2 regions of the Enterococcus gallinarum genome follow, and region 1 is predicted to be linked to the other one. Evidence: predicted binding sites of a transcription regulator. Region 1 holds the regulator's gene; the other holds the start of a gene.
The links. Region 1 encodes CtsR, which represses protease genes until heat stress. Its sites were predicted from a motif close to TTGGTCAAAAAAGGTCAAANA; they were not measured.

Region 1 (16,343 bases):
CATTGGACCAAGGGAAAGATGTTTTCTTGGAAATCGAAGTTCAAGGAGCTAAACAAGTCAAAGAAAAAGTGCCTGATGGGGTCTTTATTTTTCTTACCCCACCTGATTTAGCAGAGCTACGCTCACGTATCACTGGCAGGGGGACAGATTCTGCTGAAGTGATCGATGAACGAATGCGTGTTGCCAGAGAAGAAATCGAAATGATGGCTTTATATGACTACGCAGTCGTAAATGATGAAGTATCTAAAGCAGTACAACGGATTCGAGAAATTATATCAAGTGAACATTTTCGCGTTGATCGAGTAATCGGCAAGTATATCAAAATGTTAGAGGAGCTGTAAAACGAATGATGTTAAAACCTTCAATCGATTCATTATTGGATCGTGTGAACTCAAAGTATTCCCTTGTGATTTTAGCCAGCAAACGCGCGCATGAACTAGATGCAGGCGCCCAAGCAACATTGGAACAATTTGATTCGGTGAAAAGCGTAGGACAAGCATTGGAAGAAATCGAAGCAGAGCTTGTTGTTAATGATCCGCATCCAGAAATCAAACGTGCTCGCTTGAAAATGGAACAAGAAGAGCGCAAAGCGCAAAAAGACCAAGAGCAAAAAGAACTGGAAGCCCGGATTCGTGACGAACAGAATCTGTAGACAATTAAAAAAGCTAGAGCACAATGCGTGTTCTGGCTTTTTCTTTTGAGTCGATAGCCGTTAAATTTTCGTAAGGTTTACAGACAAATGTCTGTCATTTTAGTAAAATAAAGCCTGGAGGAGGTGAGAAGATGACCTATGCAGCAGAAGTGATCGTGGATGTACCAACGATGCAGACAGATCAACCTTTTACATATGAAATACCTGAATATTTGCGCGCTGTAGCAGAGACTGGCATGCGAGTCGAAGTGCCATTTGGTAATGGGGATCGGCATATCCAAGGCTTTATCGTAGGATTGACGGATACACCGCCAGGTCAACCATTGAAACCTATTCTTCGCTTGCTGGATCTTTCTCCTGTGGTGAATGAAGAATTATTACAGTTAGCTGATTACATGAAAAAAACGACATTTGCTTTTAAGATTACCTGCTTGCAGACCATGTTGCCTAGTGTGATGAAAGCAGAATACCAGAAGAATATTCTTTTATTGGATGATACGCACCCAATAAAAGCGCATTTTCCTGAGACGAATAGCCTGAGCTGGCAAGCTGCTGAGGAAGCGGGATTATTGTCGCAATTGAAAGTATTGCGTGAAGAAGCAGTCGTTGAATTGCAATATGTGGTAAAAAATAAAAATAAAGCCAAGAAAATCCGTATGGTGAAACGCCTGATCTCTCCAGAAGCAATTCCAGAGGCAATGAAGCAAATCAGGAAAGGGGCTAAACGGCAACAACAACTATTGACAGTCTTACAAGAATCTGATCAGCTTCCTGTTTCATTTTTTGCAGAAGCAGGCATTTCGACAGCTGTCTTGAATCAAGGGCAAGCATTAGGCTGGCTTGAATTTCATGAGGTTGAGACATATCGGGACCCCTTCAAAGATCGATCATTTCCCCAAACTGCAGCATTAGCATTGAACGAAGAACAAACCGATGCGGTTTCAAAAATTCTGTCAGCAGCAAAAAGACAAGAGGCACAAACCTTTCTTTTAGAAGGCATCACTGGCAGTGGGAAGACAGAAGTCTATCTTCAAACGATCGCTGAGCTGTTGGAACAAAAAAAGACTGCCATTATGCTGGTGCCAGAGATTGCTTTAACCCCACAAATGGTGGAACGATTCAAGAGCCGCTTAGGTAACGCTGTGGCTGTGCTTCACAGTGGACTGTCACAAGGGGAAAAATATGATGAATGGCGAAAAATTGAACGGGGAGAAGCCCAAGTAGTAGTCGGCGCACGTTCAGCTATTTTTGCTCCTTTAAAAAACATTGGCGTCATTATTGTCGATGAGGAACATGAAGCAAGCTATAAGCAGGAGGAGGCACCAAGATATCATGCGCGTGATTTAGCGATATGGCGCGGAGGATATCATCATTGTCCTGTTGTTTTGGGGAGTGCCACTCCCTCTCTCGAGTCACGGGCTCGGGCGCAAAAAGGCGTTTATCAATTGTTGCGTTTGAATCAACGAGCAAAACTCAGTGCTCGTTTGCCGCAGATCAATGTAGTAGATATGCGGGAAGAATTTGCCAACAAAAACTACCAGACCTTTTCTCGCCAATTACAGGAAAAAATTCAAGATCGCTTAGATAAACAAGAACAAATCGTTTTGCTGCTGAATAGACGCGGGTATTCTTCTTTTGTTATGTGTCGTGATTGCGGGTATGTTCTGCCTTGTCCGAACTGTGATATTTCTTTGACGCTTCATATGGATACCAAGACGATGCGCTGTCATTATTGCGGGCATGAAGAAAAGATCCCTCACCGCTGTCCTAGTTGTCATGCAGATAAGATCCGTTACTATGGAACAGGTACGCAGAAAGTTGAAGAAGAACTAATTGCTAGATTTCCAGAAGCACGGGTATTGCGGATGGATGTGGATACTACCCGCAAAAAAGGAGCACATGAAAAAATACTTACTTTATTTGGCGAAAAGAAAGCAGACATTTTACTAGGAACACAAATGATTGCCAAAGGGTTAGACTTTCCGGATATTACATTGGTAGGGGTCTTAAATGCTGACACAGCATTGAATCTGCCAGATTTTCGTTCTAGTGAACGAACATTTCAATTGCTGACGCAAGTAAGCGGCCGAGCTGGCCGGGCGGAGAAAGCCGGCGAAGTAATCATTCAGACATTTAATCCGGAACACTATGCGATTCAGCTAGCACAAACCCAAAACTATGAAGCTTTTTACCAACAAGAAATGTGGGTTCGGCATCAAAGCGGATATCCCCCTTATTACTACACGGTAAAAATTACCTGCAGTCATCTCGAAGAGCAGGCAGCTGCCCAAAAGATGTTTGCCATTTACCAAGAAGTACAAAAAGAATTATCGGGTCAAAGTATTTTGCTTGGACCGGCACCTAGCGCGATCATGCGTGTCAAAAATCGCTATTACTACCAACTGATTATTAAATACAAAAATGAACCACATTTGCCTGAACTGTTGACCCGGTTATTGGAACAAAGTCAGATCGATCAGCGAAAAGGACTCTATGTTTCCATTGACCAAGAACCGTTGAATTTTATTTAAAGGAGATATTATGCGCTATCCGATTATTATTCATCCCGACGATCAGCTTCGTCGAAAACCAAAACCGGTATCTATGATTACAGATGAGCTGGTACAACTACTAGAAGACATGTATGAAACAATGGTGGCGCATGACGGCGTAGGTATTGCGGCCCCTCAGATTGGTAAAAACCTGCAAGTGGCAATCGTTGAAGTAGATGAAGAGGATCGTTTCGAACTGATTAATCCAGAAATCATCGAGTCATCAGGAGAATCTGTTGATGTAGAAGGGTGCTTGAGTATTCCTCATACCTATGGTACGGTCAAGCGAGCAGATGAGATTACGGTTCGCTACTTTGACCGTGAAGGAGAAGAAATGGAGGTTCAAGCTTTTGGCTACTTGGCTCGGGCTATCCAGCATGAGATTGATCATCTGAATGGTGTCTTATTTATTGATAAAATGATCGATAAGATCCCAGAATCTGAACTAGAACAATATATGGAGGAACACGAAAATGACTAAAGTTGTCTTTATGGGAACCCCCGCGTTTTCTGTACCAATCTTAGAAGGATTGCTGGCAGAAGGCTATGAAATTGCAGCGGTAGTGACCCAACCGGATCGGCCCGTAGGTCGAAAACGAGTAATCACGCCAACGCCTGTCAAAGAAGCAGCATTGAAGCACCAATTGTTGGTTTTGCAACCAGAAAAAATCAGCGGTTCACCTGAAATGGAAACGATCAAAGAATTAGCACCAGACATTTTAGTCACTGCGGCCTTTGGCCAATTTTTACCGGAAAAGCTGTTGCAAGTACCAAAATTTGGAGCGATCAATGTCCATGCCTCCTTATTACCAAAGTATCGGGGTGGTGCCCCAGTGCACTATGCCATCATGGAAGGCGAACCGGAAACAGGTGTCACCATCATGGAAATGATTAAAAAAATGGATGCTGGGGGTATTTTTTCTCAAGCTAAACTGCCGATCACTAATCAAGACGATGTGGGGACTATGTTTGAGAAATTAAGTTTATTGGGTAAAGAATTACTGCTGAAAACATTACCTAAGATCCTATCAGGAGAACTGAAACCAATGCCTCAAGCTGAAGAGCAGGCAACATTCTCCCCCAATATTACGCAAGAACAAGAAGCAATTGATTGGACAAAGACAGCACAGGAGATCGACAATCAGGTCCGAGGGATGCGACCGTGGCCAATTGCTTTCACGACTTACCAAGGGAGCCGTTGGAAGATTTGGTCAGTAGCAGTAGTCGATGAAACAACAGATGCCGCGCCAGGAACCATCATACAACGAACGAAAAAGGCGCTATGGATCGCTTGTGGTCAACAGACAGTTTTAGCTTTAGAAGAGCTACAACCAGCTGGAAAAGGTCGTCAATCCATTGCGGCTTTTCTAAATGGCACTGGGCAACACATTCAACTAGGTGATAAGGTTGGTACTCATGAAGCGTAAAATAGGAAAAATCCAATATACTGTTCGCTTTGTTGCATTAGAGGCCTTAGTTCGTATCGAAAGAGGCGGTGCCTATTCGAACTTATTATTGAGAGAACTGATGAATCAAGGCCGTTTAAATGATAAAGATGGACGTTTATTGACAGAAATGGTCTATGGAACCATTAGTCGGCAGCTGCTATTGGATTATTATTTAGCGAACTTTATCAAGAATGCAAAAAAAGTCGATCCATGGGTCAGATCATTATTGCGTCTTTCTCTTTACCAAATGCTGTACTTGGACAAAGTACCTAATCATGCTATTTTAAATGAGGCCGTGGAAATCGCGAAAGCAAAAGGAAATCCAGGAATCGGAAAATTTGTTAACGGCGTGTTGCGTACGATTCAAAGAGAGGGTGTGCCGGCACTTGATCAAATCAAAGATCCCTTGGAGCGGTTAGCTATAGAAATCAGTATGCCATTATGGCTAACTGAAAGATTCGTAGCGCAGATCGGCAGCGATAAAACCCGGGAGTTAGGGCTGTCTTTACTAGTACCTAGCCATGCTAGTGGACGCCTTGATCTACAAAGAATTACTCGCAACGAAGCCATCCTTCAACTACAGGAAGAAGGAATCGAAGCTCGAGAAAGCCAACTATCTCCGTATGGGATTGTGGCTGATAAAGGATTTTTAGCCGGCTCTTCTTTATATCATGACGGATTATTGACAATACAAGATGAAAGTTCGATGTTAGTAGCACCGGCACTGCACATTGCACCAGAGCACCAAGTATTGGATGCTTGTGCAGCGCCTGGAGGTAAAACAACCCATATCGCGTCCTTTCTATCTGCAGAAGCAGGTGGGAAAGTCACTGCATTGGATATTCATCCTCATAAAGTTAAATTGATCACTGAAAATGCTGAAAGACTTGCGGTCTCAGAGGTGGTTCAAGCGGAAGTGATGGATGCAAGGGAAGTCGCTCAACATTTTGAGGAACAACAGTTTGATCGAATCTTAGTGGATGCTCCTTGCTCCGGTCTAGGATTGATGCGTCGTAAACCAGACATCAAATACAACAAGCAGGCAGCTGATCTAGAGCGTTTACCCGAAATTCAGTTAGCGATTTTAGAAAGTGCCGCCCCAACGCTAAAAAATTCGGGTATAATGATCTACAGTACATGCACTATAATGCTAGAAGAAAATCAGGCAGTAGTGGAGGCATTCTTAGCGGATCATCCAGAATTCGAACGAATCGATGTATCGGTAAATGCTGATATTGCTGCGAATATCAATGATCAGATGCTAACGATTTATCCGCAAGATTTTATGACAGATGGCTTTTTCATAAGCTGCCTTCGCAAAAAGTAATGAGGTGAAAAGAAGTTGGAAATCCATTTTCAAACAGATGTTGGTAAACGTCGGAATACGAACCAAGACTTTGCTGCTGTGTATGTCAACAAAAAAAGTATCACATTGGCGATCTTAGCTGATGGGATGGGAGGACATCGGGCAGGTGATGTAGCGAGTCGTCAGGCTGTGAGTGGCTTGGGAACCGCTTGGGAAAAAACAGAATTGACAGATAGTGAAAAGGCTGCTCAATGGCTGATCCAAAAAATCCAGGCAGAAAGTGTCTCGATCTATGAAAAAGGCATCGAGGATGAGGCGCTGAATGGCATGGGAACAACGATCATTGCTGTAGCACTCTTTGAGGATCAATTTACGATTGCGAATGTTGGCGACAGCCGCGCCTATATTTTGCGGGATCATGAGTTGATACAAATTACTGAAGACCATTCTCTTGTCAATGAATTGGTGAAATCTGGCCAAATTACTGCTGAAATGGCACTGAACCATCCACGCAAAAATGTTTTGACTCGTTCTGTTGGAATGCCTAATACAGTAGAAGTAGATGTAGCGATTCATTATTTTGCTGAAAGTGATTACTTGCTTCTTTGCTCAGACGGACTGACAAACATGTTGGCAGATGAAAAGATCGCAGCCATCATTGAAGGCGCGTCGTCCCTTAAAGAAGCGGTTCAGCAGTTGATCGATGCAGCCAATCAACAAGGCGGAGTCGATAATATCACAGTGTTACTGATCAAAGTTGGAGGAACTGCCCATGATTGAAATAGGGAAAAAGTTAAATGGCCGCTATAAAATCATTGGCAATATCGGCAGTGGCGGCATGGCAAATGTATTTCTGGCTCATGATTTGATTCTTGATCGAGAAGTTGCCGTCAAAGTATTGCGATTTGACTTCCAAAATGATAAAAATGCGATTCGCCGCTTTCAGCGTGAAGCATTGGCTGCCACAGAGTTGGTTCATCCCAATATCGTAACAGTGTATGATGTAGGCGAAGAAGATGGGATGCAGTTTTTGGTGATGGAATATGTCAAAGGCATGGACTTGAAGCGATATATTCAAACCCATTACCCAGTTCCTTATCTACAGATTGTCGATATCGTGCAACAAATTTTGTCAGCAGTGGCATTGGCTCACCAACATCGAATCATTCATCGGGACTTGAAACCACAAAACATTCTGATCAATGAAGAAGGCGTCGTTAAGATCACGGATTTCGGGATCGCGATTGCTTTATCGGAAACATCGATCACCCAAACCAACTCGATGTTAGGCTCTGTGCACTACTTATCGCCAGAGCAAGCACGGGGAAGTATGGCTACTAACCAATCTGATATCTATGCGATTGGAATCATCCTATATGAAATGCTGACGGGGAAAGTTCCTTTTGATGGTGAGTCCGCTGTCACAATTGCCTTAAAACATTTTCAAGATGAGATCCCTTCTATTCGTATCTATGATAAAAATGTTCCTCAATCATTAGAGAATGTCGTATTAAAGGCAACAGCGAAAGAGCAAGCCGATCGTTATAAGACCGCTGATGAAATGCGAGAAGATCTTTCAACAGCCCTGTCACCTGAGCGCTTGAATGAACCAAGGTGGGAGCCACATGCGCTAAACGATGAAACTCGAGCGCTGACCCCTATTACCGATGAAATGATAGCTGAACAGCCTGCAGAACCGGCAGTGACGGAGCCAGAAGTAGAAGAGACCGCAGACCAGAAACAAGAAAAACCAAAGAAGAAGCGGAAGAAATGGTGGCTGATCCTGCCAATACTAGTTATTGCAGCGCTGCTGGTCATTGGCGGCTATTTTGTTTTTGGCGGAGGGCGCGGCGATGTTGAGATCCCTAAAGTCAGCGGAGACACAGAGACCGTTGCTCGAGAAAAGCTGGAAGCAGCAGGATTAAAAGTTGCTGATGAAACCGAAGAAATTGCTGACGATGAGATTGAAGAAGGCAATGTCGTTAAAACGGATCCACAAGAAGGAACCGAAGTCAAAAAAAATAGCGAGATCACTTTGTATATCAGCTCAGGGACTGAAAAAATCACCTTAAAAAACTATGAAGAGAAAAATTTTGAAGATGTAAAAGCCGAGTTGATCAAGTTAGGTTTTTCAGAAGACCAAATCAAAGAAGAGACCAAATCCAGTGATGCTATCGGAGAAGGTCTGATCATTAGCCAATCACCAGATGTCGGCGAGAAAGTTTCTCCGAAAGAGGATGACATTACTTTTGTAGTCAGCACGGGACCTGAATCGTTTGCAATGGAAGACTATTATGGTCAAAGAATCGAAGATGTACGGGCGGCATTGACCTCAAAAGGAGTTCCAACCGAAAATATTTATGAACAATCAGCGCCAAGCGATGAACCGGTGGGGACTGTCATTAATCAAGCGCCAGGAGCAGGAGAATCAGTCATTACCTCTCAAACTGTTATCACGCTGACAGTCAGCAGCGGTCAAGAGATGGTTAATGTGCCACGAATCATTGGACAGAGTCGAAATGATGCTGTAGCAGCACTAAATGAGGCTGGGTTAAAATATTCGATCAAAGAAGAATCGGGCTACAATGATTCTGTTCCGGCTGGAGAAGTCACAGATGTTTCGCCAGGTGAAGGGACTTCGGTGGCTGTTGGTTCTTCAGTAAATGTTACTATTTCTAAAGGACCAAAACCAGAGTCCTCTACGAGTGAATCCTCCGCTAGCAGTGAATCAACAAGTACGAGTTCAACGAGCTCTGAAGATTAATCAATAGCTGAAAAAACTATCCGAATGATTTTTAAGTTTACTCTATAGGTCGCAGTGAGATGGCAACCAAAGACTGTAGAAGTAACCACTTGAAGATGCGGATAGTTTTTTTGTGATGCGAAAAAAGAGCTAGCTGTTTAAGTTTCTTTTAGTAATTCCGCATCTCTAGGCGTACATCTTTTCAAGTTTTCAAAAATTGGGTATAATGAAGGTCAGAATTAGTCAAGGGAGGGAATGAATTGAATCATCATAACACTTCCGATTTGATTGAGGCATATTTGAAGAAAATTCTTGAAGACAGCGAAACAATCGAGATTCGCCGAGCTGAAATGGCGAATTTATTCAATTGTGTGCCTTCACAAATAAATTATGTGATCAATACCCGTTTCACTATTCAAAGAGGGTATACTGTTGAAAGCAAACGTGGAGGCGGAGGATATATCCGTATCGAAAAAGTAAAGATCACGGATAACCACCACTACCTTGAAGAAATGAATCAATTATTTGATGAAACCATCTCGGAAAAAGATGCTTATGCAATAATCCAAAAACTTTATGAGGAAGGAATCCTGTCGAAGCGTGAGGGCAATTTATTGTTGACCGTCATTGCGAAGTCAGTATTAGGACGTTCTCCTTATGAAAATCGAACACGAGCAGACTTGCTCCATGCAATTTTAGAACGTTTAAGTTATGAAGACAGGAAGTGAATGAGATGGATGAACTATTTACACAACGAGCGAAAGCTGTGCTGACGATCGCACAGGAAGAAGCAAAGTACTTTAAACATCAGTCCGTAGGTTCAGAACACATCTTGCTTGCCTTAGTCATTGAACAAAATGGCATTGCCGGCAAAACGTTACGGGAAATGAATATCACTGAAAATGATATTCGCGAAGAAATCGAGCATTTAACAGGTTACGGAACTGTTCGCCAATATCCAGAGAATGCCTATCTAGCCTATTCCCCACGAGCGAAGCAAACATTTGTTTACGCTGGAGATGAAGCTAAGCGTTTAGGCGCTCTTCAAATCGGCACAGAGCATCTTTTGTTAGGATTGCTTCGGGATGAAGATATTTTAGCCTCAAGAATCATGTTGAACTTAGGTTTGAGTTTGGCTAAAATGCGGCAGTTATTAAAGAAAAAAATGGGTATCAATGACACAAAAAATGCCGGTGGTGCGGGTCGTCGTCGTCCTCAAGGAAAAGCACAAGGAACGCCGACGCTGGACTCACTAGCTCGAGATTTAACAAAATTGGCAAGAGATAAACGCTTAGATCCAGTAGTGGGTCGAGCAAAAGAAGTGAAACGATTGATTCAAATCCTAAGCCGCCGGACCAAAAACAACCCTGTTTTAGTAGGGGAACCGGGGGTTGGTAAAACAGCTATTGCTGAAGGATTGGCACAAAAAATCATTCACGGTGAAGTACCAGAAGATATGCAGAACAAACGCTTAATGATGTTAGATATGGGTGCTTTAGTAGCTGGCACGAAATATCGCGGTGAGTTTGAAGATCGAATGAAGAAAATCATCGACGAAATTTACCAAGATGGACAGATCATTTTATTTATTGATGAGCTGCATACACTGATTGGTGCTGGTGGTGCGGAAGGTGCTATCGATGCATCGAATATATTAAAACCTGCATTAGCCCGCGGAGAATTACAAACAATTGGTGCTACGACCTTAGATGAATATCAAAAGTATATCGAAAAAGATTCTGCATTGGAAAGACGGTTTGCCCGTGTTCAAGTGGATGAGCCAACGCCAGAAGAAGCAGAAGAAATTTTACGAGGATTACGTCCCCGTTATGAAGAGCATCACGGCGTAGAGATTTCAGATGATGCCCTGCATGCCGCTGTCCAATTGTCGGTACGCTATATCAATTCACGGCAGTTGCCGGACAAAGCCATTGACTTGATGGACGAATCGGCAGCAAAAGTGCGCTTGGATAAAACAGACGAAAGTTCTGAGTTGGCCGATTTGCAAAATGAAATCGCCAATCTGATTGAAGAAAAAGAAGCAGCGATTCGCCAACAAGATTTTGAAGCCGCAGCTCGTTTGCGCATCAAAGAGAAGAAATTGACCCAGCAGTTGACTGAAGTTGCGTTCATGGAAGTGAAAGAAGCTTCTGGCTACGCAGACAGTGTCACAGGCGAAGATGTTGCGGCAGTCGTGTCGCAATGGACGGGCGTTCCTTTACAGCAAATGGAGAAAAAAGAAAGTGAACGGCTTCTCGATCTAGAAAAAATCCTGCATCAGCGAGTTGTTGGTCAAGAAGAAGCTGTGAAAGCAGTCGCACGTTCGATTCGTCGAGCACGTAGTGGTCTAAAAGATCCGAATCGTCCAATTGGTTCATTCATGTTCCTAGGTCCTACGGGTGTCGGAAAAACAGAGCTGGCAAAAGCCTTGGCAGAAGCAATGTTTGGCAGTGAGGATTCACTCGTTCGTGTGGATATGTCTGAGTTTATGGAGAAATACAGTACAAGTCGTTTGATTGGCTCCCCTCCTGGTTATGTTGGTTACGATGAGGGTGGACAATTAACTGAAAAGATTCGTTCAAAACCTTATTCAGTGATTTTACTAGATGAAGTGGAAAAAGCTCATCCAGATGTCTTCAATATTCTCTTACAAGTCTTTGATGATGGTCATTTGACAGATGCCAAAGGGCGGAAAGTCGATTTCCGTAATACAATCCTGATTATGACCTCAAATATCGGCGCACAACAGATTCGTGAAGAAAAGAATGTAGGTTTCAATGTGGTGGATCTTAGCAAAGACCATCAAGCGATGCAAAAACGGATTCTGGAAGAACTCAAGAAAGCATTCCGTCCTGAGTTCTTGAATCGGGTGGATGAAACAGTTGTCTTCCGTTCATTAGGCGAAGATGAAATTCATGAAATCGTTAAAATCATGAGTAAAGCGATCATCAAACGTCTCAGTGATCAAGACATTCAACTGAAGATCACATCTGCAGCGATTGATGTCATCGGTAAAGCTGGTTTTGATCCAGAATATGGGGCTCGCCCAATTCGTCGAGCATTGCAAAAAGAGGTCGAAGACCGCTTAAGCGAAGCACTATTGTCTGGACAGATCCATTTAGGTGACCGGGTGACGATTGGGGCATCGAAAGGCTCAATTACATTGAATGTAAGAGAAGGCCAATCTCGTATTCTTCAACAAGTATAAGCTCTATTAGAAAGAAAAATGAAACTATCTAACTAGCAAACGACTGATGGTCAGCAGAATGCAGGCTGAACCATCGTTTGCTGCTTGGATAGTTTTTTTGTGGGCAAATAGTATTTGTTGGATTTCGAACAATTGAAATGGAGATAAAAACTCATAAAGTTCACAAATTTAAAAGAGCGTTAAAGTTGGATTACCAGTTCTCATCGCTGAGTATTCCTTTTTTTAGTGAAAAAAGTTCAAAAGGAAGTCTTGGAAAGCCGTGTTGCCTGTGATACTATTAGTGAGTTATAGAGGAGGAATATCATGGTTGAGATTATCGCAACGGTGGAGTCGATTGAACAAGCAAAACAGCTCTTACCTTATGTAGATACTATTTTTTTCGGAGAAGAAACTTTCGGTTTGCGTTTGCCGACATCTTTCTCACGAGAGGAACAAAGCGAATTGATCCGCTTAGCGCAAGCAGAAGGAAAACAAGCGATGGCGGCAGTCAATGGCATCATGCACCCGCAAAAAATGACGCTAGTTCCAGAATACTTGGCTTTTTTGAAGGCCAACCATGTTGATAAAATTTCTATCGGCGATCCAGGAATCATTTATCGTATGAAAAAGAATCCGGAATTGGCATTGCCGTTTGTATACGATGGAGAGACGCTGGTCACCAGTGCTAGACAAATCAATTTTTGGGGGCAAAAAGGGGCGATTGGAGCAGTTTTAGCAAGAGAAGTCCCCTTTGGAGAAATGACAGTTTTAGCACCACAGCTAACGATTCCTGCGGAAGTGCTTGTCTATGGGGCAACGTGCATCCATCAGTCGAAACGTCCATTGCTTCAAAATTATTATAATTATACGCAACAGGAAGATGAAAAATCTCGTGAGCGAGGTTTATTTTTATCAGAACCCAAGAAGGAGGATACCCACTACTCGATTTATGAAGACAGTCATGGCACGCATATTTTCGCCAATAATGACATCAATTTGATGAATGAATTGCAGTCTCTTTTTGAAACGGGGTACCAGACTTGGAAGTTAGACGGTTTATTTACTCCAGGGACAGCGTTTGTCTCGATCGTAGCTTGTTTTGCACAGGCGAAGCAATTGCTTACTGAAGGCACATGGACTGCTGAACAAGCAGCTAGCTTGAGTGAACAAGTACGTCAGCTACATCCAGCTCAACGGGGGTTAGATACCGGTTTTTATGCGATCAATCCAGAGGATATCAAGTAAGGAGCAATGGAAATGACAGTCAAACAAAAATTGAAACGGCCAGAAGTATTGGCACCAGCCGGTACATTAGAAAAATTAAAAACAGCCATTCATTACGGGGCGGATGCTGTTTATATAGGCGGCAACGCCTATGGCTTACGAAGTCGTGCCGGAAACTTTACCTATGAAGAGATGGCTGAAGGGGTTGCATTTGCTAAAGCTCATAATGCTAAAGTATATGTAGCAGCAAATATGGTCACCCATGAAGGCAATCAAGAAGGAGCTGGGGAATTTTTCCGTCAATTGCGGGATGTGGGAATTTCGGCGGTGATCGTGTCTGATCCTGCTTTGATCGAGATCTGTGCGACAGAAGCACCAGGATTGCCGATCCATCTTTCAACGCAAGCTTCCGCGACAAATTATGAAACGCTAGAATTTTGGCGAGAAGAAGGGCTTGAGCGAGTTGTCTTGGCTCGAGAAGTATCCATGGAAGAAGTCGCCGAAATCCGCAAAAATACGAGTGTGGAGATTGAAGCTTTTATTCATGGGGCGATGTGTATCTCTTATTCTGGACGTTGTACATTGTCCAATCACATGTCGATGCGAGATGCCAATCGTGGTGGTTGCTCACAATCTTGTCGTTGGAAATATGATCTTTTTGATATGCCTTTTGCACAAGAAAGAAAGAGTTTGACAAAGAATGGAACGATCGAAGAAGAATTCTCAATGAGTGCAGTCGACATGTCCATGATCGAACATATTCCTGACTTGATTGAAAACGGCGTCGATAGTTTTAAGATCGAAGGACGGATGAAATCGATCCACTATGTTTCAACTGTTGCGAATGTGTACAAAGCGGCAGTTGACAGTTATATGGAAGATCCAGAGAACTATGTCTGCAAACAAGAGTGGATTGATGAATTATGGAAGGTAGCGCAAAGAGAACTAGCTACCGGATTTTATTACCATACACCGAGTGAAAATGAGCAATTATTTGGTCCTCGGCGTAAAATCCCGCAATACAAGTTTATCGGGGAAGTCATGGCCTATGATGACGCAACAAAGATGGCCACGATCCGGCAGCGGAATTTGTTTTCGGTGGGGGACGAGATCGAGTTTTATGGACCTGGATTCCATCATTTCCATCAAAAGGTGGAAGTCATGTATAATGAAGACGGTGAATCGATCGATCGCGCGCCAAATCCGATGATGCTTCTAACGATGCCCGTCGCTGAACCTGTTCAGGTTGGCGACATGATCCGGAAGAAAAAATAAAAACTGTGACAGAAGTATCCAAGGCTGATAAAGGAAAAATAATGAGATTCGAGGGGTAGCGCACTGTGCTAAAAGCGAGTTTGAATTTCGTACATGTTATGTTCCTCTCCCTTTATCATTGACTCGGTGCTTTCTGTCGCATTTTTTTGTAAGATTTGAAAAATCCTTCGATATACACCAAAATGAAGTTGTTCCTAAGGAGGAGACCAATAATGCAAGAGTATGATTACATAGTGATTGGCGGTGGCAGTGGCGGGATTGCTTCTGCAAACCGTGCAGGAATGCATGGAGCCAAAGTTTTATTGATTGAAGGCAATGAGCTGGGGGGTACTTGTGTCAATGTGGGCTGTGTACCCAAAAAAGTGATGTGGCAAGCAAGTGAAATGTTAGAAATGATTAAGCGTGATGCCACGAGCTATGGTATTTATCCACATGTGGATAAATTTGATTTCAAGCAACTTGTGGATAACCGTGAAAAATATATTGATTTTTTACACACAGCATATCAAAAAGGCTTAGATAGCAACAGAGTAGAAGTTATCCACGGTTATGCACAGTTTGTGGATAACCATACTGTGACGGTCGATGGACAAGAATACAGAGCGCCAAAGATCTTAATTGCTACAGGAGGAAAACCTAGTGTCATGTCGATTCCTGGTGGTGAACATGCGATTGATTCCAATGGCTTTTTTGCCTTAGAAGAAGTGCCTAAAGAAATGATCGTCTTAGGAGCAGGGTACATTGCGGCAGAACTTAGCGGAATGAGTCAGCAATTTGGCAGTCACGTTTCTTGGGCTTATCGTAAAGAACGTCCATTACGGGCGTTTGATCATATGTTAACTGATAATTTAGTAGAAATTTATCGAGAAGCAGGAATGGACCTTTATTCCGGCTATGTAGCTGAAAGGATCGAAGAACGTGATGGACAATATACGGTTTTCTTTGAAAATGGTCAAACACTGACGGGGGACTGTGTATTGTTTGCTGGGGGACGAGTGCCCAATACCCAACACCTTGGTTTGGAAAATACAGATGTCTCTCTAGATGAAAAAGGCTTTGTCATTGTTGATAAGTACCAAAATACGACTGCTGAATCGATCTTTGCAGTTGGAGATGTGATCGGCAAATTAGAGTTGACGCCAGTAGCGATTGCAGCGGGTCGTCGCTTGTCTGAACGATTGTTCAATGGTCAAACTGAGGCACATTTAGATTATGATCTGGTGCCGACAGTCATTTTTACGCACCCACCAATTGCAACGATCGGTCTTTCAGAAGAAGCTGCAATCGCAAAATATGGCGAAGAAGAAATCAAAGTATATCATTCACGCTTTACACCAATGTACTTTGCATTGAATGACTATCGTCAAAAATGTGAAATGAAACTTGTTTGTTTAGGAAAAGAAGAGAAGATCATTGGTCTACACGGTATTGGAATTGGTGTTGATGAAATGCTGCAAGGATTCGCCGTCGCCATCAAAATGGGAGCAACTAAGGCAGATTTCGACAATACCGTTGCAATCCATCCGACTGGAGCAGAAGAGTTCGTTACAATGCGATAAACAGTCAAGAGAAAGTGAAGTAAAGAAAAAGAACGATCTCCGATTATAGAAGACGTGTCGTCTAATCAATCGGAGATCGTTCTTTTTTGTCTGAAAGACAGCTAGTTGAAAGCAGCTACCTCTAAATCACTTATCAAACTATTATTTATAGAAAAACCACTCAATTTGTGCGAGCTAGGATTTGGTTTGTGATCTGATACAAATAGTCTTTGGTATTTTTTCCAGGATCAGGTAATTTCTTGATTCCTTGCAGGGCTTTTTTTGTATAACGAGCAGCTAATTGATGTGCTTCTTCAACGCTATGGCTGTTGTGAACGATTTGGTAGACTTGCTGCGCTTCCTGATCGGTCATCTCGGCTTTTTTCTCCAGTAATGGTGTTAGCACTGCCCGCTCTTT
Region 2 (16,343 bases), 1.6 Mb from region 1:
GATGGTTGAGGCGCATCCCTATGAAGAACCCGCCTATGACCTTTATTCCTTGGATAACTTGTCTCAGCATTATGGGATCGGGCGAGTAGGTCAATTAAAAGCACCTGTTTTGTTGGAAGATTTCATCGATGAAATCAAAAGTGTTTTTCAGTTAGAGGGGTTGCGTTTGATCGAACCAAAAGCAAAGCGGCAAAACGTTCAACGGATTGCTATATGCGGCGGCAGTGGCGAACAGTTTTATCAAGAAGCCGTGAAGGCCAAAGCAGATGTGTATATTACTGGAGACATCAGTTATCACACCGCTCATGATATACAAGCAAACAGCTTGACGGCAATCGATCCAGGTCATAACATTGAACGGGAATGTATCCCTCGTTTTATCAAAAAATTCAATGAATGGAAAGCGGAAGAAGGTTGGCAGGTAGACTTTATTCCTTCAGAGACTTCCACAAATCCATTCCAATATAAATAGGAGTGATCAATTATGTACGAAAATTTATTACCGCGTTTTTTAAGATATGTAAAGACGGAAACTCGTTCTGATGCGACAAGCCAAACAACACCCTCCACACAAACGCAAGTGGCGTTTGCCAAGACATTGCAAAAAGAAATGGAAGAATTAGGACTTCATGATGTCCATTATAATGAGGAAAATGGTTTTGTGATTGGTACGTTACCAAGTAATGTTTCCGAACCAGTTCGTTCCATTGGATTTATCGCACATATGGATACGGCGGATTTTAACGCGGTGAATGTGGATCCCCAAATTATTGAAAACTATGACGGTGAGTCAACGATCAAATTGGATAAAGAGGGCAAATTTACACTGAATATCAAAGACTTTCCTAATTTGAAAAATTATCGTGGAGAAACATTGATTACGACAGATGGCAGCACGCTTTTAGGAGCCGATGACAAAGCAGGTATCGCAGAGATTTTGACGGCGATGGAAATTTTGCTTAACCATCCTGAAATCAAACACGGAGAAATCAAAATCGCCTTTGGACCAGATGAAGAAATTGGGGTGGGGGCTGATAAATTTGATGTGGCTGATTTCAATGTTGATTTTGCTTATACCATGGATGGCGGTCCAGTGGGTGAGTTGCAATATGAAACTTTCAATGCTGCCCAAGCTGAACTGACGATCCAAGGGAAAAATGTGCACCCAGGAACCGCAAAAGATACGATGATCAATGCTTTGCAATTGGCGATTGATTTTCATAATCAATTGCCAACAGATCAAGTGCCGGAAAAAACCGATGGTGCGGAAGGCTTTTTCCATCTGATGGCGTTGAATGGAACCGTCGAAGAAGCAAAAATGGCGTATATCATTCGTGATCATGATCGTGAAACGTTTGAAAATCGTAAAAAACAATTGCTTACAATCCAAGAAAAAATGAATGCCCAATTTGACGAAGCAAGAATCCAAATGGATTTATATGATCAATACTACAACATGAAAGAAATCATTGAAAAAGACATGAGTATTATTGAGTTAGCTAAGTCTGCAATGGAAGATCTGGGTATCGAGCCAGTGATCGAACCAGTTCGAGGCGGAACAGATGGATCGAAGATCTCTTATTTAGGGATTCCGACACCAAATATTTTTGCCGGTGGTGAAAATATGCATGGACGCTATGAATTTGTTTCCTTGGAATCAATGAAAAAAGCAACTGATGTAATCGTGAAGATTGCCGAAAAAAACGCACAGTAGAACTTTATTTTGTTTCGTTTTCAAGTAGAAAAATATCGCTTGATAATGAAAAATGAGTTGAATAATGGGCTGAGACTTGATGCAGAAGTCTGCACCATTCGCAGCCCTATTTTATTTAGGAAGTGAAAAATATGAAGATCATGGTTTTATATAATGATACGGCTGGTAAAAGCGATGCCAAGGATACTGCAGAGTCTTTTAAGAACTATCTAGAAGAACATGATCCTAAAAGTGAAGCAGTCTTGCAACCTTCCAATCCTGATATTGAGCCGGAAACAATCCAAAAAAATGCGAAAGAACATCAAATCGATACGATTGCAATCATTGGTGGAGACGGTACAATCCATCATGCGCTGCAAACATTTGTGGATCAGTTAGATAAGCTGACAGTGGCAATTATTCCAGGCGGAACGGTCAATAACTTTGCCCGTATGTTAGGGATTCCTCTCAAACCTGAAGAAGCATTTGAAACGATATTGAATGGGACTGATCGACAAATTGATTATGGATTGGTCAATGACTCCATGATGATCTCGACGATGACCATCGGATTGCTGGCCGATACGGCAGCGGCTACTTCGCAAGAAGAAAAACAACAGTTCGGACCACTCGCTTTTACCAAGCGGTTTTTCCATTATTTATTCAAAAAGAAACAATACAAATTAGAAATTATTGCAGACGGAAAACGCTGGCGTGGCAAGAGTCAATTGTTAACAGTAGTCATGTCCAATTCAGCTGGCGGATTTACCAATTTCGACGAGTTGGCACGACCAGATGACGGGCTGTTTCACATGATTTTATTGCCAAAACTCAATCTATTGGAATTCATTATTTATTTGCCCCGGATCATACGTGGTCGTATTGCGAAAGTGCCAGGTGTCGAGTACTTTACTGCAAATGAAATTGAGATTCGTGCTCAGGAAAAAACTGTTTATACACGAACTGATGGCGATCCGACAGATAATCTGCCTGTTAAAATGAAGGTGATGAAACAGGCACTTCGTGTCCGTGTTCAAGAAGAAGACTTGGATGCTAAATAATATCAACCAGAGGAGAAATGATGACAGAATTTATACAAAATCCATTGTGGTTTTATTTACTTATAGCGAATCTTTATCTTTTTGGCTTGATGGGGTATGATAAATACCAAGCCGTAAGAAAAAAATGGCGTGTCCCTGAATGGAATCTGTTGTTTATGGGATTGATTGGCGGCGGAATCGGTGGATTGATCGCGCAACGCGTTTTTCACCATAAAACACGCAAACGTAAATTTTATATTTTTTTTGCTTTCGGTGTGATTGTAGATCTTCTATTGTTTATTAAGTTTGCCTAAGGAGTTAAAAATGAAAGCAAAAGTGAAATTTGCCTTAAACCTGCTATTAATGGTCGTGATCTTAGGTGCGATGTACTATTTTATTCGCAGCTCTATGACTGATATTTTGGCGGAATTAAGACAAACCAGTCTGTCGATCGTTACAGCAGTGATGGCGTTAGGAACAATTTACTTATTTATTGAAGGACGTTCCGTCAAAGAGATCGCTGTAGGATTTCAACCGGAGTTTACAACGAAAGACGGCTTATTTACCGTTTGTTACTCTGGATTCTATCGAATTATTACTTTTGGTGCTGGGACGTTGATATCAGAAGTCAATTTTTATCGTAAAAATGGATTGAAATTGTCACAAGGTGTAGGTGTGACTACGCTGCATATGGTCATGTATAAATTGGCGGTCTTGACTTATGCTATCGCAGGGCTAGTGATTCAATTTTCTTTATTCTTTGAGAAAGCCCCAAATATGATTTGGGTGATATTAGCTGGTATGGTCGTTACTTTTCTGATTATTGCCTTTTTACTTGCACTTTCTGTAAGTGTCAACGTTCAAGTCGCTTTTGTGGTAATCAGCGACAAACTTTTCAAAAGTAAGAGCATGCGCAAAATCATCGATACTTGCAATACGCAGATTTACTCGTTACGGGAGACAGTCTATTCGATTCTCCGTGATCGTACGGCTTTTTTACGGATCTATTTCTGGAATGTCGTTAAATTGGCTGCTTGGTATGTGATTCCTTATGTAGTATTGGCACCTAAACATCCAGAAATCGACTTCTTACTGACGCTTTCTTTTGTCAGTTTTGCAGTGATCCTATCGGGTGTTATTCCTACGCCGGCTGGAATCGGTTCGTTTGAATTTGTTTATATGTTACTTTTTGGACCAATGGTAGGGACTGTTGATGCAGCGTCATCGATGTTGCTTTATCGATTTGCTACTTTTATTTGGCCATTCGTGATCGGTTTCGTCTATGTCATTTTGGAAAAACGCAAAACCATGAGTGCTGAGTTGGAAGAGTTGAAGAACGAAAAAGCGTCAGCAAAGGAATGAAACTTTTTCTTTCTCCTATTAAATCTAAATCAAAAAAATCTCGAAGGCATGCCTCAAAAACTTCAGCTAGTTCGCTGAAATTTCGGCACTTCTTCGAGATTTTTTAGTGTCGTACTTATTCACTTAATTCAATAATTCGATCTGCAAAGTCTTCGTAGAAATCGGCTTCGTGGGAAACCACTAAGACAGTTCCTTGAAAATCAGCCAGTGCTGCATTCAGATTATCTTTGGTTGCTTGGTCAATATGATTAGTAGGCTCATCCAATAGAAGAAAATTGCTTTTGATCATCATCATTTCAGCAAGTTTGACTTTTGTTTGTTCGCCACCACTCAATGATTTTAGCGCTTCTTGTGCCAGCTGACTCGGCAATCCTGCACGGGATAATTGGCGGCGTAGTTCTTTGATTGTAGCTTTAGGAAATTTATCGCTCATATAGTGCAAAGGATTTTGTAATGGTTGTTCCCAAGTTAAGTCTTGCGAGAAATAATTGAATTTTGTGTGTTGGGGAAATGAAACCGATCCATTGATAGCCGGTATCTGACCTAAGAGTGTCTTGATCAACGTTGATTTCCCAATTCCATTAAACCCGCGAATAGCGATTTTTTCACCGTAGCGTATCGTCAAATCGATCGGTGACAAAAGCGGTTTGTCATAGCCAATTTCTAAGTGTGTTGTTTCCAACGCCAATGTTGTGACGATAGGGGCATAAGGAAAAGCAATATGCGGTGTCGGCGCATCTGTTGGTGGCGTTAATCGTTCGATTTTCGCTAATTGTTTTTCTCGGCTTTTAGCCATCGTAGAACGAGAACCCGCTTTATATTTTCGAATATAGGCTTCCGTTTTCTTGATATGTGCCTGTTGGGCTTCATATTGTTTCAAATAACTTTCATTTTGCAACGCTTTGAGCTTCAGTGATTTTTCGAGATTGCCGGTATATTTCGTTAATTTGCCAAACTCGATATCGATGATATGCGTCGTGATCTGGTTGAGAAACTGTTGGTCATGAGAAACCACCAAATAGGTGCCATTGAAATCTTGGAGAAATTGAACCAGCCACTTGATGTGCTCATCATCTAAGTGATTGGTTGGTTCATCCAAGATCAGCATATCGGGTTTTTCCAATAACATTTTTGCTAAGATTAATTTTGATCGCTGCCCACCACTTAAATTGACCAGTGGGGTCTCCATACCAAGAATGGCAATGCCCAGACCTTCCGCTAAGTCAGCAATCAGTGTGTCCATTTGATAGAAGGAACCTTGATCCAATTGATTTTGTAATTCACCGGCTTTTTCAAGTAACTCATCATCCAATGTTTCAGCATATTCACCATATAGTGAAGCAATTTTTGCCTCTTTTTCAAAATCAGCAGCAAAGGCTGAGCGTAAGAAATCGCGAATGGTTTGGGTTTCGTCCACATTGACATATTGATCCAAATAGCCCATTTTCAGATTTTTTGGGAAAGTGACCTGGCCTTCATCAGGAAGAATCTCCCCGGTAATGATTTTGATCAAGGTACTTTTTCCGGCACCGTTTCGTCCAATCAGTCCGACTTTCTCGCCACGATTGATTTGAACGCTGACTTCTTCATACAAGATTTTGTCGCCGAATTGTTGCGATAGATTTGATAGTGTTAACATGATTTTCCTCCATATAAAAAAGCCATAGACAGTCATTGTCTACAGCTTACAATCTTTTTAGTATCCATCAAAAACCAGGGCATGAGAAAGAAACCTCACTCCGAGTCTTTGATGAAGCAGATGCGCTCGGCGCTTGTAGGCTCTTAACAATGCTTCATCGTGTTCTTGTTAAGAGCAGATTTTCTGATAAATTTAAAGATAAATTTAAAATAGTAGCGTGACATCTGCTTTTCCTCCGTAGAAATTGTTCATTAAGCATAACATCTTAGCTTTCCTCGTGTCAACTTTTGCTGATAGTTTGCTAAAAAAGAAAGTCAAAAAGTGCTTGCATATCTTTTGACCATTACTGACCAAAGTGGTATACTACAATGTAGGAGAAATCCTAGAAATGACGGGGAGGTAGAACAATGAACCCAGAAAAAATGACAACAACTTTACAAAGTGCCATTGCAGAAGCACAACAAGTAGCGGTAACACGCCATCATCAGGAGATCGATATCGCTCATTTATGGAAAATTATATTGCAAGCCAATCAATTTGGCCGCAATTTTTATACGGACGCTGGTCTTGATGTCGATGCTTTCGAGAAGGAAGTTGACCGACTATTGGATGAAATCCCATCTGTTGAAGGTGGCAATGTTCAATACGGACAAAGCATGAGTCAAAACTTATTTCGTTTGCTTTCTGAAGCAGACCAACTAAAAAAAGAGTTCAATGATGAGTATTTATCGACTGAAGTCGTTTTACTCGCATTAATGAAACTAAAAAACCATCCATTGACCAATTACTTAAAAGGTCAAGGAATCAATGAAAAAGAATTAAAAGCAACCATTGAATCTTTGAGAGGGGGAGAACGTGTGACATCTCAAAACCAAGAAGAACAATACAAAGCCTTAGAAAAATATGGTGTGGACCTCGTTCAACAAGTCCGCAGTGGAAAAATGGATCCGATCATTGGCCGGGATGAAGAGATCCGCGATGTGATCCGTATTCTTTCAAGAAAAACCAAAAATAATCCTGTTTTGATTGGAGAGCCTGGTGTCGGTAAAACAGCGATCGTTGAAGGACTGGCGCAACGAATCGTTAGAAAAGATGTACCGGAAAACTTAAAAGACAAAACGATTTTCTCTTTAGACATGGGCGCATTGATCGCTGGAGCAAAATTCCGTGGTGAATTTGAAGAACGGTTGAAGGCGGTCTTGAAAGAAGTCAAGAAATCTGAAGGACGGATCATCTTATTTATTGATGAGATCCACAATATCGTGGGTGCCGGCAAAACGGAAGGCAGCATGGATGCTGGTAATTTACTAAAACCAATGCTGGCTCGTGGCGAACTTCATACGATCGGTGCAACAACATTGGACGAATACCGTCAATATATGGAAAAAGATAAAGCTTTGGAACGTCGTTTCCAAAAAGTTTTAGTCAAGGAACCAACGGTTGAAGATACCATCTCGATCTTGCGGGGACTAAAAGAACGCTTTGAGATCCATCACGGGGTCAACATTCATGACAATGCACTAGTTGCTGCAGCGACATTGTCTGATCGATATATTACCGATCGCTTTTTACCGGATAAAGCAATCGATCTGATTGACGAAGCGAGTGCAACGATCCGCGTAGAAATGAATTCAATGCCAACTGAACTCGATCAAGTCACGCGACGTTTAATGCAGCTGGAAATTGAAGAAGCCGCATTGAAAAAAGAAACGGATGATGCTTCTAAAAAACGGTTGGCAAACCTGCAAGAAGAATTAGCTGATTTGCGGGAAGAAGCCAATACCATGAAGATGCAATGGGAAACTGAGAAAGATGAAGTCAATGCGGTTTCCAATAAACGGGCAGAAATCGACAAAGCCAAACATGAATTAGAAGATGCTGAAAATAATTATGATTTAGAGCGCGCTGCTGTTTTACGCCATGGAACGATTCCGCAATTAGAAAAAGAACTTGCCGAATTGGAAGCAAAAAACCAAGCGGAAGGCGTTCGAATGGTGCAAGAATCTGTGACTGAAAACGAAATTGCACTAGTTGTTGGTCGCCTAACAGGCATTCCGGTTGCGAAATTGGTAGAAGGCGAACGGGAAAAACTACTGAAATTGAATGAAACACTCCATCAACGCGTGATTGGCCAAGACGAGGCAGTCGATGCAGTAAGTGATGCGGTGATCCGTTCCCGTGCAGGTCTCCAAGATCCGAATCGACCATTAGGTTCTTTCCTATTCTTAGGGCCAACAGGAGTCGGTAAGACCGAGTTAGCCAAAGCGTTAGCCGTCAATCTGTTTGATTCAGAAGATCATATGGTGCGGATTGACATGAGTGAGTACATGGAGAAACATTCTGTGTCACGTTTAGTCGGAGCACCTCCAGGTTATGTTGGTTTTGAAGAAGGTGGCCAACTGACAGAAGCTGTTCGCCGTAACCCTTATACGATCGTCTTATTGGATGAGATCGAAAAAGCCCATCCAGATGTTTTCAATATTTTATTGCAAGTATTGGATGACGGCCGATTGACGGATTCAAAAGGTCGAGTGGTAGATTTCAAGAACACGGTCTTGATCATGACGAGCAATATTGGCTCGCAAATACTATTAGATGGTGTGACTGGGGAAGGAACGATTCCAGAATCGGTGGCTGAAAATGTTCGTTCGCTATTACGCGGTCATTTTAAACCAGAGTTCTTGAACCGTATCGATGATACAATTTTGTTCACGCCACTAAGCCTAGCCAATGTTACAGGTATCGTGGATAAAATTATTGCTCAATTGTCTCAACGATTGGAAAATCAAGACATTCAGTTATCCATTACAGAAGAAGCCAAAAAATGGATCGCAGAGCATTCGTACGAACCCGCTTATGGCGCAAGACCATTGCGACGTTTCATTACACGGGAGGTAGAAACACCTCTGGCTAAAGAAATCGTTGCAGGACGTGTTCTGCCGAAAACAAAAGTGACGATAGAAGTGTTGAATGACCAGCTTGTTTTTGAAAATACACCGATAAGTGAATAAGAGATTTCTTAGTCATCTAACTTAAATGAGAAAAATAACCCTTGAATTACCTGAATGATAGACGGAATGATACTGTGGGAAAGACCTGAATAAAGTCTTCTGCCTATTCCGCTATTTTTCAGGTTTTTTCTTTTGAATAAAAAAATCATCATGTTATTATGCTACGTCAATGTGGTTTAAGAACTTCCTTTTTATTAAACAAAGATTGGTAAATTTCTCGTAAAAAAAAACTTTCGTAAAAAGATTTTACTTGCCGAAAAGGCAAATTAAACGTAAGATTGAGAAGTAAACGTAAAACGCAGGTCTATTTTCTAATGAAGGATCTACTGAGAAAATAGTTGAAGGAGCAAATAAAATAAGATGCAGAAATTTTTAAAAGAGAATTGGTTTATTCTCGCTTTTATTGTGGTGATTGTTGTCGTTCGATTGTTTATTTTAACGCCTGTCAAAGTCAGCGGGCATTCAATGGATCCGACTTTGGCTGATGGGCAACGCTTGATTGCTTCCAAGATTTCAAGTTATCAGCGGCAAGACGTGATTATTTGCGTAGAACCGGATGATACCAGTAAAATTGCGGTGAAACGCCTAATTGGTTTGCCTGGAGATAAAATCGAGATGAAAAATGACGTCCTGACAATCAATGGCAAAGAGTATCACGAAGAGTACTTAGAAGATTTTAAGAAGCAATTTGCGGATGATCAGTTGCAAAAGGAATATAGCTACCGGGAATTATTCCAGCAAATCGCGGCCAGTGCAACCCAATTCACTGAAGATTTCTCTATTACCGTCCCTAAGGGAAAATATTTTGTTATGGGAGACAATCGTCTGATTTCAAGAGATAGCCGTTCTTTCGGTGTGGTGGATGCCGATCAAATGCAAGGAAAAGTTATCTTGCGTTACTGGCCATTAAGTGAAATTTCATTATTTTAAAAGCACAGTAAAAAAGCATTCTTGCACAGGAGCGAGTCTTCACTCGAAACATGCAAGAATGCTTTTTTAAACGACCCAAGCTACTAGTGCAATCACGGAAAAGAACATTGTCCAAACGGCAATCGCCGCAGAAGCAATGAAAATGATTTTAATAGGCAGGGGTTGGACGAATTTTCGTGCATCTTTAGAAAAGGCATAGGTAATAGATGAAAAGATCATGCAGCACAAAAGAAAAAATACCGTCAAAATCATGGCGATCTCCTTACTGACTTCCAGGTCGACTTATTGTTAAATATTATAACAGACCTTTTGAGAATCGTGAAATCAAATACACTGCATTTCAGGCAATTCTTTTTGCAATTATTGGTATAAAGAGGACTCGTCCAATAACATAAATTATTAAATAACGTTTATTCCTTTATTAATGAAAGCGGGTTCAATGAATTTGGGAGATTTTTGCTAAAAAAAGATCATTGTCAAAATTAGTTTTTGCGAAATCATTCGGATAAAAAACTGTCTGAACTAATTTTATTAGTTCAGACAGTTGATAAAAATCACTGTTCAATTTTTTTGATACGATAGCTTTCAAAATAATCAGGCTTGCCTCGCCCTTGGAAGTAAGCAATCAATCCCATCAATACAGCTCCGATCGTGTTGGTCAAAAGATCACCCATCGTATCCATCAATGCCTCGCGGCCAATGAATGGGGTGCCTTCTAGCGTCGCATAGCGCTGCAGATTCATTCCACCAAGCGAATCGCAGATAAACTCCCAGAACTCCCAAAAAACACCACACAGGCCTGCAAAAGCAAATCCCATCAGAAGAAAAAGCCATGGAGAAACTTTTCGTACTGGAACATCTTTTAGGAACATACAGATCAGCCCATAACCAACTGCTGTCAGAACCATCGGACTAACTGTGTGCAGTACTTTATCCCAGAAGGAAATAATTTCAATCAGATGCAAAATCGTTCCCATAAAGACCGAGATCAACAGAAAGAACCAATAAAAGTAAATAGTCGCATTGGGAAGTTGAATACGGAACAGCTTTTTACTGAATTCAGGTACATAGATCAACAAAATACCTAGTAATGCTTGAACTAGAAAAATCAGTGCTTGCTGTTTAGGATAGACACCTTGAAAGAATTCCCAAACAGAAAATGCGAAAACAAGGAAGCCAAATAGTGTAAATAGTTTTAATAAACGTTTATAATTACCACCCATTTATTGTTCCTCCCCGAGATAGGCAGCCAAGCCTTCTAGTAAAGCAGTTTCTGAAGAATAGATCTCTCCATTCAGTTTGATCAAACCGACTGTATAGAGATTCAAATAATGAAACTGATTTTCGGCTACAGTTTTCAGTGCAGTAATCTTTTGCTGATTATCTGCTCCTTGTTGGCGACTGTCTGTATATAGCCCCAAGACAGGGATTTCTTTGGCAAAAGCCACGCCGATTTCTGAAGCTACGCCTGGATCGATCGTTAGACCATCTAATAATGCAATCATTAGGTCACTTTCCAATACTTTTTCTGTATCAGCTTGAGCTATCATTTTACTATCAGCATAAGCAGACTTATCATTAATGGATGCATTTTCTTGTGGCAAATAGATATCTGCTTGTGGATAGGTGCTTCGGATTTGATTGACTAGATCGGCATTATAAAGCAGATCACTTTTAGCAAAGAGGGGGGCTGCAAAGTAAATATTCATTTTCATTCTCCTTCATTTTATCAACATGATTAAAAATAGTCGCCAAAATAAGCTTCCATATCAGGAATAATAGTCTCCAATAACTGTAACGTATCCGAATCGGTATGGAGACGCTCGATTCGAGCCAAATACGCAGGTCTTCGATAATTCATCAGTACGCAAGTTAACGTTTGGATATCTAATTGGACCGCTTTTCCGATCGGATCATTCGAAACGATGACTTCACCTTTAGCATAGTTCAATCCAAAAATACCATTATTCCATTCAGCAACAGGATCGGAGACAACGAAATGAAAAGGCTGATCGAATGCTTTAAAGGGGAATTTTTTCAAAAACTCTGTTACGTCAACGATGCGTGCCATATAGTAAGGTTCGATCGTTTCTTTGATTTGGCTGTCTTCCAACAAGAAAGCCAAAGGTTCATTTTTATAAATATCGCCTTTGACCCAGTAGACCATAGAGAAATGAGCCGAGATAAAGTTCCATAATCCATTGCGGGCTTCTTGATTCAAGTAAAACATTTCTTTTACGTGAAAGACTTCTTCGGCGACCCAATAAAAAAGCACACCAGTGGGGTGACCACTTTTATTATAATAGACAGCTGCTGTTCGGCTTTCTTCGTTTTCGTAGCGCCAGTATTCTTCCCAGTGAAAAGCGGTCCGCTGTAATGCGCCATGATTTTCTCTTGAAAATTGATTATAGACAGTAAAAACGTCAGGATCATCTACCTCTTTTCGTTCAACGATCCCTGGAACTTCCACCGTTTTTGGTAACTGGGTATCACGTATTTTGAAGGTTAATTTATCTGACATCATCTCCCAGCCCTTACGACGATAATAAGGGACATTATAAGGATAGAGATAAGAGATCCATTGCTGATCTGCTCGCATCGTTTCAAGAGCGAGTTTGATCAAGTCTTTCATCAGTCCATGTCCCGCATATTCAGGGTAAGTTCCGACACCGGTCACGCCGCCCATTTTGTAAAGAGTTCCATGAATGTTCACTTCACAGGGATAGACAGCAATTTGTGAAACAAGCTGATCACCGTTGAACCACCCGAACACTTTAGATAATTCCAAGATTGGTCGTTTTGATTTGATCATTTCACGCTTGCTTTCATAACCGCTTTCCTCGATGTCCGACTCAGTGATTTGAAAAACATAGCTTAGAAGCTCATTGAACTGATCGACATCTTTTTCTTCTACTGGTCGAATATGCAAATCTTGATGAAAATTATTGTCCATTCTTTCAACTCCAATTTATTTACTAGCTATAGTATAGCAAAACCTGAACAAATTTGTTTAGATATCGGTCAAGAAAAATACTTTAATTATCAGCATTTCGTTGGTATAATAGAAAAGCTGACTAAAAGAAATGAGGAACGTATCCATGAATATAGAAGAAATGAAAAAACGACAGGAAAAGATTCGTAACTTTTCCATTATCGCTCATATTGACCACGGAAAGTCTACGCTAGCCGATCGGATTTTGGAACAAACTCATACGGTAACGTCCAGAGAAATGCAAAATCAATTATTAGACTCCATGGACTTAGAACGGGAACGGGGAATCACCATTAAATTGAATGCGGTTGAGTTGAATTATACCGCAAAAGATGGTGAAACCTATATTTTCCATCTGATCGACACACCAGGACACGTGGATTTCACTTATGAAGTATCGCGGAGTTTGGCTGCGTGTGAAGGTGCTGTATTGGTTGTGGATGCAGCTCAAGGGATTGAAGCTCAAACATTAGCCAATGTTTATTTGGCTCTGGACAACGACTTAGAGATCTTACCAGTCATCAATAAAATCGATCTGCCAGCAGCAGACCCAGAACGAGTACGTACAGAAATCGAAGACGTTATCGGTATTGATGCAAGTGAAGCGGTTTTAGCTAGTGCCAAAGCCGGAATTGGCATCGAAGATATCTTAGAACAAATTGTCGAATATGTACCGGCACCAGCTGGAGATATTGAAGCGCCATTGAAAGCATTGATCTTTGATTCTGTCTACGATTCTTATCGAGGGGTTGTTCTGAACGTCCGTATCATGGATGGGATGGTCAAACCTGGGGATAAAATTCAAATGATGAGTAATGGAAAAACCTTTGATGTCACCGAAGTTGGGGTGTTTTCACCTAAAGCGATCCAACGGGATGCATTGATGGTGGGAGATGTTGGTTATATCACAGCAGCTATCAAAACAGTGAAAGATACACAAGTAGGGGATACTGTGACACTAGCAAATAATCCAGCCCAAGAAGCTTTGGAAGGGTATCGTCAAATGAATCCAATGGTGTATTGTGGACTCTATCCAATCGATACTTCTCGTTACAATGATCTGCGGGAAGCATTAGAGAAGCTGCAATTGAATGATGCGGCACTCCAATTCGAGCCTGAAACTTCTCAAGCGCTAGGCTTTGGTTTCCGTTGTGGTTTCCTAGGTCTCTTGCATATGGATGTTGTTCAAGAGCGTTTAGAACGTGAGTTCAATTTGGAATTGATCACGACAGCGCCTTCTGTTATCTATCATGTCAACAAGACAGACGGAACAACCGTGACAGTCGATAATCCAGCAGATTTCCCTGAACCAGGTACTATTGAAAATGTCGAAGAACCTTTTGTCAAAGCACAAATCATGGTACCAAATGACTATGTAGGTGCAGTTATGGAACTCTCACAGCGTAAGCGGGGAGATTTTGTCACCATGGACTATCTAGATGATTATCGGGTCAATGTCGTCTATGAAATTCCATTATCTGAAATCGTCTTTGATTTCTTTGACAAACTGAAATCCAGCACAAAAGGTTACGCATCACTGGATTATGAAATGTCCGGTTACCGTACCAGCAAGTTAGTTAAAATGGACATCTTGTTGAACGCTGAAAAAGTCGATGCATTAAGCTTTATTGTTCACCGAGATTTTGCCTACGAACGCGGAAAAGCCATCGTAGAAAAATTGAAAAAACTCATCCCGCGTCAACAATTCGAAGTACCGATACAAGCAGCGATCGGCCAAAAAATCGTGGCTCGCTCCGATATCAAGGCTCTGCGCAAAAATGTTTTAGCGAAATGTTATGGTGGGGATGTTTCTCGTAAACGGAAACTCCTAGAGAAACAAAAAGAAGGTAAGAAACGCATGAAACAAATCGGTTCAGTAGAAGTTCCGCAGGAAGCCTTCATGGCCGTTCTGAAAATGGACGAGGATGAACCGAAGAAATAGCAAGGGATTTTTGAAAATGAATTAAGTTTTTCATGTCCAAAGATATATTTTGTCTACCATTTGCCTACGATTAGATTAGCTCGTAGGCAAATTTTTTTTACTTTATTTGCTGACCATTTAATAGAGTTAGGTGTAACTTGTTCACCATTTCCATTGTGCAAACAAATGACGTCAGCAGGAATTCAGAAGCTTGTAAAATAATTAGGGAAGCGAGCAGGAGTAGTAAACGTCCAGCCTCATAGTTTCAGACGTACTGCGGCAACTTTAGCAAGAAGACATGGAATACAGACTGAGACACAAAAGAACATAGAGAACAACTAAACTATTTAATTGGTACAATTAATATGTGGGCTTATATGCCAGAAAGATTTTCACCATCCATGTATGAGTCTCTTAACCTTTGTGAAGGTAAGTACAAAGTTTATCTGTATTCAACAAATCTGATTTGAAGATTCAATCAAAATGTTATTTTATGCCGATTCATTTATCCACCGAAATAGTTGACTTTGAAGCGGTCATAAAATAATGGACCCTAACCAGGTAGAGAATAATGCAGTTATCCATTCAGAATCTTTTCTTCTGTTATCAAATGGAGTATAGCCGTTATAAGAATAGTTATAATCAGTTTTCCATCCGCCAGAAGATGTTTGTTTTTTTCGGAGCACTTCCAACAGTGGGGAAACTTCTGGGCGATTAAAACTATTTGTTTTACTGACTATATAAACAAGATCCGTAAAGGAGAGCATATAACTTTGAGGAAACATAATGTCGGTAATATGAGCACTAATCGGTTGACGATTACTTAGGCGTTGGAACATATTGTGCTGTAACATATATTCTAATCCGATATGAATTAAATGATTTACCTCTTTATCTGGAACAGGAGAAAATTCAAGATAGGTATTTAATGCTCGAATTGTTTTACCTATACCAATATAACAAGGAACATTCTTCATACATCCGCCATGTTTACAAATACCACTGTAGGGCCAAGTAGTTTTCGTAACACGATCAAAAACTTGATAGTTTTTAATCCAATAAAGCGCATTTTGAGCCTCTGTAGATTGATGTAAACCAAGTCGGCAGTAAGCTTCAAAAATCATTGCATTGTAACAAGGAACAATATCATTAATTGATCCGGTGTAAGAAAAACCTTTGTCAGTGGATAAATTTTTATTAATAAAGAGCATTAAGTTTTGTGTGTGTTCTAGGTAAATTGAATTCGGTATTTCTGCTATTCCGATTAAATTCCAGATATAACTCAATAGATTTTTATGTTCAATACTCGTCAACTTTTCAATAAGCTTTGAGTCTGTTAATAGACGCATCACTTCTATATGAGTTTGGTTTTTGAGTAAATTTTTTTCTTTAAGCAATCGAAGTTTTAATGCAGTATCCATTCTTTACACCTGCTTTTTACTTAAATTATAGCAAATAAAAGATGTTTTAAAAGTCAGTTATCCGACGAAATAAAAAACTACATTCTAGTATCCAGGCTGAAACGTGTGAAACAGAAACGCTATTTGCCATGAATGGAACAGTGCTCAAAAAAATTAGTCGTGCAGAAGTGAGAAGAGGGGATATCTTTATCGTCGGAACTCCTGGGGCTTCTCATGGATCAGAAGGGCATACCGGTATTATTGGAACGGAATCCATACTGATAGTCATGATTCATACATGAGCACTCGATTAACGCATCATTTCTATCGAATTGTTACGATCGGCAATTCTGAT

Region 2: a site for CtsR is predicted at 6,068-6,088, ahead of clpB (ATP-dependent chaperone ClpB). Genes of this name have one in related genera too.

What each region holds. Positions count from the first base shown of each region.
Region 1 is NZ_CP050816.1:636,795-653,137, forward strand. It holds gene gmk (guanylate kinase) at 1-341, shown strand, start outside; gene rpoZ (DNA-directed RNA polymerase subunit omega) at 347-652, shown strand; gene priA (primosomal protein N') at 784-3,183, shown strand; gene def (peptide deformylase) at 3,194-3,685, shown strand; gene fmt (methionyl-tRNA formyltransferase) at 3,678-4,631, shown strand; gene rsmB (16S rRNA (cytosine(967)-C(5))-methyltransferase RsmB) at 4,621-5,979, shown strand; gene HED61_RS03115 (Stp1/IreP family PP2C-type Ser/Thr phosphatase) at 5,995-6,738, shown strand; gene pknB (Stk1 family PASTA domain-containing Ser/Thr kinase) at 6,731-8,722, shown strand; gene HED61_RS03125 (CtsR family transcriptional regulator) at 8,962-9,429, shown strand; gene HED61_RS03130 (ATP-dependent Clp protease ATP-binding subunit) at 9,435-11,909, shown strand; gene HED61_RS03135 (peptidase U32 family protein) at 12,213-13,133, shown strand; gene HED61_RS03140 (peptidase U32 family protein) at 13,146-14,387, shown strand; gene gor (glutathione-disulfide reductase) at 14,600-15,946, shown strand; gene HED61_RS03150 (polyprenyl synthetase family protein) at 16,107-16,343, opposite strand, start outside.
Region 2 is NZ_CP050816.1:2,284,960-2,301,302, reverse strand. It holds gene HED61_RS11430 (Nif3-like dinuclear metal center hexameric protein) at 1-472, shown strand, start outside; gene pepT (peptidase T) at 485-1,714, shown strand; gene HED61_RS11420 (diacylglycerol/lipid kinase family protein) at 1,846-2,754, shown strand; gene HED61_RS11415 (DUF1294 domain-containing protein) at 2,775-3,047, shown strand; gene HED61_RS11410 (lysylphosphatidylglycerol synthase transmembrane domain-containing protein) at 3,058-4,095, shown strand; gene HED61_RS11405 (ABC-F family ATP-binding cassette domain-containing protein) at 4,211-5,734, opposite strand; gene clpB (ATP-dependent chaperone ClpB) at 6,142-8,745, shown strand; gene lepB (signal peptidase I) at 9,106-9,675, shown strand; gene HED61_RS11390 (hypothetical protein) at 9,742-9,927, opposite strand; gene HED61_RS11385 (hypothetical protein) at 10,230-10,898, opposite strand; gene HED61_RS11380 (nucleoside 2-deoxyribosyltransferase) at 10,899-11,384, opposite strand; gene HED61_RS11375 (GNAT family N-acetyltransferase) at 11,414-12,628, opposite strand; gene lepA (translation elongation factor 4) at 12,774-14,609, shown strand; gene HED61_RS11360 (hypothetical protein) at 15,125-16,009, opposite strand; gene HED61_RS17015 (peptidoglycan amidohydrolase family protein) at 16,138-16,290, shown strand; gene HED61_RS11350 (peptidoglycan-binding domain-containing protein) at 16,287-16,343, shown strand, end outside.